Regions from separate parts of the Kribbella sp. NBC_01245 genome, predicted to be linked through region 2. Evidence: predicted binding sites of a transcription regulator. Region 2 holds the regulator's gene; the other holds the start of a gene.
The links. Region 2 encodes HrcA, which represses chaperone genes, less so after heat shock. Its sites were predicted from a motif close to TTGGCACTCGNNNNNNNCGAGTGCCAA; they were not measured.
Positions count from the first base shown of each region.

Region 1: a site for HrcA is predicted at 1,790-1,816, ahead of OG394_RS33980 (FmdB family zinc ribbon protein). Genes of this name have one in related genera too.

Region 1 covers NZ_CP108487.1:7,415,536-7,418,907, forward strand. The annotation lists gene OG394_RS33965 (hypothetical protein) at 1-71, shown strand, start outside; gene mscL (large conductance mechanosensitive channel protein MscL) at 92-475, opposite strand; gene OG394_RS33975 (SAF domain-containing protein) at 622-1,350, opposite strand; gene OG394_RS33980 (FmdB family zinc ribbon protein) at 1,423-1,773, opposite strand; gene OG394_RS33985 (penicillin acylase family protein) at 1,952-3,372, shown strand, end outside.
Region 2 covers NZ_CP108487.1:3,092,989-3,096,360, reverse strand. The annotation lists gene OG394_RS13620 (ThuA domain-containing protein) at 1-274, shown strand, start outside; gene OG394_RS13615 (Gfo/Idh/MocA family protein) at 259-1,365, shown strand; gene hrcA (heat-inducible transcriptional repressor HrcA) at 1,451-2,470, shown strand; gene dnaJ (molecular chaperone DnaJ) at 2,490-3,372, shown strand, end outside.

The DNA of each region.
Region 1 (3,372 bases), 4.3 Mb from region 2:
GCTCTTGGGGCGAGTCGACCGAAGAGGACGACGAGCGCTTTCTCCGCGAGGTCCCCCCGCACCACAACTAGTGCGCTGCGAGGGGGCTGGGTCAGCGGGTGCGGAGGGCGTCGCGGATTTCGGTGAGCAGCTCCTGGTCGGTGGTCAGGGTCTCGGCCTCCGGCTCACTCTGGCGCTTCCGGCGCTCGTTCAGGTGGTTGATCGGCACTACGATCACGAAGTAGATCGCCGCGGCGACGAACAGGAAGTTGATGACCTCCTGCAGGATCAGCCCGATCGAGAACTTCGCCTCGTTGATCGTGAACGTGCCGACGTTCGTCACATCGGGTTGACCGAAGATCGCGGCGACCAGCGGGTTGATCAGACCATCGACCAGTGCCGTGATGATCTTGCCGAACGCGGCGCCGATGACGACCGCGACCGCGAGGTCGACGACGTTGCCGCGCATGATGAATTCTTTGAAGCCTTTGAGCATTTCCGCCTCCACCGTCAAAGGGTCCGGCTGACCCTCGGTTCGCTATCCCGATGAAGTTAGTGCTCCCGCCCCACCAGAAGCGAGAGCCCGCGCCGGAACCGTACGTGGCTGTCAGGACGCACAGCGCCACCAAGGAGCCAACTGCGTCAGGTGATTCCGGAGAGGGCGAGAGTCAGCCGACTGCTCGTCGCAGCTTGAGCGATCCGCGCGGCCGCCTGCGATTCGAGCTCCAGCACGACCAAGGCGCCAGACCGCCCGGACGTCGAACCGCCGCCGCCGAGCGATGACCCGATCCCGGTCTCGCCAGAACCAGCGCCAGAACCAGCGCCAGGACCAGCGCCAGGACCAGCGCGGGGGAGTGCCATCACCCGCAGCCCTGTGGCAAGGCGGGCCGCCAGCGCCGAGGTGGTGCTGGTAGCGGCGTACACGTCGATCCGATCGCCGACCCGGAGCAGCGCGACCACCTCGGCATCGTCGAAGCGGACCGGATACGCGACCACGCCCGCGCCGCCAGCTCGCCGTACGAGTGCAGAAGAGACCAACGCAGGGGAGACGAAACGCGCGTCGGTGAGGATCTCGCCGGCCCGGATCGGGGCGGCCAACGTCCGCCGGGCGGCGGACGTCTCGGGTCTGAGCGCGCCCGTCGGTATGAACTCCGGCGGTATCGCGACCACTCGCAGATCGCCGGGCAGTAGGCGCTCGCCACCCGGAAGGTCACGGGCGGCGGCGAGAACGCGCACGGTGGGAGGCGGTGCGGGGGCGAGGGCGGTGAGGGCGAGATACACGCCTGCGGCGGCGGCCACCGCGGCCAGGGACCGCCGATGCCAGCGCACGGCCCGCAGCAAGCGATGCCTCAGAGGTTCGTTTCGGCTCATGCCAGAGAAGTTACGAGCCTGGAAGAGCCGATCCAGCCTTATCCACAGAGCAATTCCAGCGAAAGCGGGACCTCAGGCGGCGGAGGAAGACTTCCCACTGGAGGAACTGCCCGACGAGGACGAGCTGCTCGAGGAGGAAGAACCGGAGTCACCCGAGCTGGACCCCGAGCCGGAGCTCGACGCAGCAGGAGCCGCGGTCTTCGCGCCCGAGTCGGACTTCGACGGCACGGTCGCGGTGCTCTTCGTGTTGCGGCTGTCGTTGCGGTAGAAACCGGAGCCCTTGAAGACGACGCCGACCGCGTTGAACACCTTGCGCAGCACTCCGTCGCACTCCGGGCACACCGTCAGTGCGTCATCGGAGAAGCTCTGGCGCACCTCGAGGTTGGTCCCGCAGTCGGTGCACTGGTACTGGTACGTCGGCACGTCGATCCCTTCAGGCCTGGCACTCCTACTACTCGACTGCTAATAATGCGCTACGCGACCGAACTATTCCAATCAAGCCGCAAAAACAGCCTCGGAAGCAGGTGCCGCCACGCCCGGAAGTGGCAGGACGGACGGCCCCATTTGGGGTGTGAGCGGCGTTGTCTCTACGGTTGGGTCCGTGCGCCGCCTGTTTCGACTCTCCGTCATCAGCGGTATCGCCCTCGCCATCTTGCTGATGGTGATCGCCGGTACCGGCGTCTTCGTTGTCCGCCACTCGTTCCCGTCGTACGACGGCTCCGCCGAGCTGCCCGGGCTCGACGCCGAGGTCGAGGTGGTTCGCGACGCCAACGGCATCCCGCAGATCTATGCGGACAACGCCGGTGACCTGTTCGCCGCGCAGGGTTATGTGCACGCTCAGGACCGGTTCTTCGAGATGGACTTCCGGCGCCACGTCACGGCCGGCCGGCTGTCGGAGTTGTTCGGCGCCGACGCGCTGGAGACCGACAAGTTCGTCCGCACGCTCGGCTGGCGCCGGGTGGCCGAGCGCGAGCTGAAGATGCTCGAGCCGACGACCCGCGCGTACCTGGACGCGTATGCGAAGGGCGTCAACGCCTACCTCGAGAAGAACCAGGGCTCCGGCGTCTCCCTCGAGTACGCCGTGCTGAGCCTCCAGGGCGAGGACTATCGCCCCGAGCAGTGGACCGCGGCCGACTCGCTGGCCTGGTTGAAGGCGATGGCCTGGGACCTGGCCGGCAACATGGACGACGAGATCGCCCGGACCAAGATGGCCACGATCCTGTCGCTCGCCCAGATCAACAAGCTCTACCCGGCCTATCCGTACGACCGGAACGCGCCGATCGTCGAGGCCGGCAACGTCAGCGGCGGCAAGTTCGTCAACGCCAAGCCGACCGGCAAGTTCAACCGCGGTTCGCTCGACCCGGCGCTGCGCAAGTCGCTGGATCAGCCCGAGCTGCGCAAGTCGCTGGACACGATCGAGCGGATCACCAAGGGCCTGCCGGACCTGATGGGCAAGGGCGACGGCATCGGCTCGAACTCGTGGGTCGTTTCGGGCGACCACACCACGACCGGCAAGCCGCTGCTCGCCAACGACCCGCACCTCGGCGCGACGATGCCGGGCGTGTGGTCCCAGGTCGGGCTGCACTGCCGCAAGATCAGCGAGGGCTGCCCGTTCGAGGTGTCCGGGTTCGGCTTCGCGGGTGTGCCCGGGGTGGTGATCGGCCACAACAACGACATCGCTTGGGGCTTCACGAACCTCGACCCCGACGTGACCGACCTGTACCTGGAGAAGATCCGCACCAACGGCACCCAGTACAACGGCAAGATCGTCCCGTTCGAGGAGATCCGCACCGAGACGTTCAAGGTGGCCGGCCGGGACGAACCGGAGAAGCTGACCGTCCGGGTGACCAAGCACGGCCCGCTCATCTCGGACATCTCCGAGGACGCGAAGGAGACCGGCAAACTCTCCACCGAGTACGGCCAGGGCAAGGCACAGCGGTTCGGCACCGAGACGTACGGCGTCGCGATGCGCTGGACCGCGCTCACGCCGGGCCGCACCGCCGACGCGATCTTCGGCTTCAA
Region 2 (3,372 bases):
TCACCCGATCGTCGAGGGACTGACGCATTTCGACCTGCACACCGAGCAGTACTACGTGCACGCCGACCCGACCAACAACGTGCTGGCCACCACCACCTTCCGCGGTCACCCGGACTACCCGTGGATCGAGGGCGCGACCATGCCCGCGGTCTGGACCCGCACCTGGGGCGAGGGCCGCATCTTCGTCTGCACTCCCGGGCACAGCCTGGAGGACCTGGACGTGCCCGAGGTCCGCACGATGATCGAGCGAGGCCTGCTGTGGGCGAGCCGGTGAACGCCCGCGTCGGCATCATCGGCACCGGCGTCATCAGCGGCACCTACCTGGACCACCTCGCCGTACTGCCCGGTGTCGAGGTGGTCGCGGTCGCGGACCTGGACCTCGATCGCGCGGTGGAAGTGGCTGCCAAACGGGAGAACGTCCGCGCCTTGACGTCGGACGACTTACTCAAAGATCCCGACGTCGACGTGGTGCTCAACCTGACGATTCCGGCAGCGCACGCGTCGGTCGCGCTGGCGGCGATCGAGGCCGGCAAGCACGTGTACGGCGAAAAGCCGCTGGCCGTACGTCGTACCGAGGCCGAGCCAGTGCTGGCCGCTGCAAAGGCGCGCGGAGTGCGGGTCGGGTGCGCGCCGGACACCGTTCTCGGTACGGGCGTTCAGACCGCGCGGGCGGCGCTGGATCGCGGCGATATCGGGGTGCCGACGGCCGCGACGGCGTCGTTCGTCACGGCCGGGCATGAGCGGTGGCATCCCGCGCCCGAGTTCTACTACCAGGCCGGGGGAGGGCCGCTGCTCGACATGGGCCCGTACTACCTGACGGCCCTGGTGACCCTGCTCGGGCCGGTCGCTCGCGTGACGGCCCGAGCGAGTAGGGCGCACGCGGAGCGGACGATCCACTCCGGGCCGCGAGCGGGAACGACGTTCGGCGTGGACATCCCGACGCATCTGACCGGCATCGTCGAGCACACCTCGGGCGCGTTGAGCACGGTGCTGATGAGCTTCGACGTGTGGGCCAGCCGGATGCCCCGGATCGAGGTGTTCGGCACGGCCGGCACCTTGTCCGTGCCCGACCCGAACAACTTCGACGGCCAGGTCGAGCTCTGGAGTCCCAAGACGGGCGACTGGCAGGCGCTAGACGTTGCCGGTGGGTATGCGGGCGCCGGTCGCGGGGTAGGAGTAGCCGATATGGCCCGCGCGATCCGCACCGGGACGGAGCACCGCGCGAGCGGATCGCTGGCGTTCCACGTGCTCGACGTGATGGAGTCGCTGCTCGAAGCCGCCGAGCGCGATCAGACCGTCGAGGTGGGCAGCACCGTGGCGCGGCCGGCCGCCGTACCGCTGGATGCGACCCCGGACACAGCCTGACGGCCAGAGGCGCAGAGGACGTTGGTGGCTCGGTAGACTGGCACTCATAACTCGGGAGTGCCAAGACGAGAGGTGGTGCAGGCGCGTGCTGGACGAACGCAAGCTGGACGTGCTCCGGGCCATCGTCGAGGACTATGTGGCCACTCACGAACCGGTCGGCTCCAAGACCCTCGTCGACCGGCACAACCTCGGTGTCTCCCCGGCCACTGTCCGTAACGACATGGCCGCGCTGGAGGAAGAGGGTTACATCACCCAGCCGCACACCAGCGCCGGGCGGATCCCGACCGACGCGGGCTACCGGCTGTTCGTGGACAAGCTGAGCACGGTCAAGACGCTGTCCGGCGCCGAGAAGAAGGCGATCACCACCTTCCTCGCCGGTGCCGTGGATCTGGACGACGTCGTACGGCGAACCGTGCGGCTGCTCGCGCAGATCACCCGCCAGGTCGCCATCGTGCAGTATCCGACGCTGACCCGGTCGAGCGTTCGCCACATCGAGGTGGTGACGATGACTCCGCGCCGGCTGCTGCTGGTGCTGATCACGAGCACCGGCCGGGTCGAGCAGCGCATCGTCGAGCTGCACGAGGACGTCGCCGAGCAGCTCGTCGCCGACCTGCGCGGCAGGCTCAACGCGGCCCTCACCGGCCAGCGCCTGACCGACGCCGCGACCACGCTCGCAGGGGTGCCGGACAGCTTCCTGCCCGCCGACCGGCCGCTGGTGGCCGCGATCGTGACCTCGCTGATGGAGGCGTTCACGGTCGAGGGCGAGCAGCGCATCGCGGTCGGTGGCGCGGCCAACCTGACCCGGTACGGCGACGACTTCGAGCGGAACGTGAAACCCGTGCTCGAGGCGCTCGAGGAGCACGTGATCCTGCTCAAACTACTGGGCGAGGCGACTCACCCGCAGACCCTGACGGTCCGAATCGGCCACGAGAACCCGTATGAGGAGCTCGCCACCACCTCGGTGATCGCGGCCGGGTACGGCTCCCGGTCGGAGACCCTGGCCACCCTCGGCATCGTCGGGCCGACGCATATGGACTATCCGAGCACGATGGGAGCGGTGCGAGCCGTCGCCCGGTATGTCAGCCAGATCCTGGCCGACTCATGACCATCTTGGAAACAGGAGTATGAGCAGCGATTACTACGCGGTCCTCGGCGTCAGCCGGGACGCTTCCGCCGAGGACATCAAGAAGGCGTACCGCAAGCTGGCCCGGCAGTACCACCCCGATGTGAACGACTCCGAGGACGCGCACGACAAGTTCCAGGAGATCGGCCGCGCCTTCCAGGTGCTCAGCGACCCGCAGAAGCGGCAGGTCTACGACCTCGGTGGTGACCCGCTCAGCAGTGGTGGCGGCGCGGGCGGCGGTTTCGGCCAGGCGTTCACGTTCACCGACATCATGGACGCGTTCTTCGGTCAGGGCGGTGGCGCCGGTGCGCGCGGCCCGCGTCCGCGCACCCGGCGGGGCCAGGACGCGCTGATCCCGCTGCGGATCGACCTCGCCGAGGCGGCCTTCGGCACCACCCGCGAGCTGAAGATCGACACCGCGGTGGTCTGCCCGACCTGTTCCGGTTCGGGGGCCGAGGCCGGATCCAAGCCGGTCACCTGCGAGATCTGCCACGGCCGCGGCGAGGTGACGCACACGCAGCGCTCGTTCCTCGGCGAGGTGCGGACCATGCGCCCCTGCCCGAACTGCCGCGGCTTCGGCACCACCATCCCGAACCCGTGTGTCGAGTGTGCCGGCGACGGCCGCGTCCGCTCGCGTCGTTCCGTCACGGTCAAGATCCCCGGTGGCGTCGACTCCGGCACCCGGGTGCAACTGTCCGGCCAGGGCGAGGTCGGCCCCGGCGGCGGCCCGGCTGGCGATCTGTACGTCGAGATCGAGGTCGAGCAGCACGAGATCTTCACCCGGCACGGCGATGACCTGCACTGCACGGTGACGCTGCCGATGACCGCGGCCGCCCTCGGCACGCAGATCGACCTGCCCACGCTGGAGGGCGAGCCGACCCCGC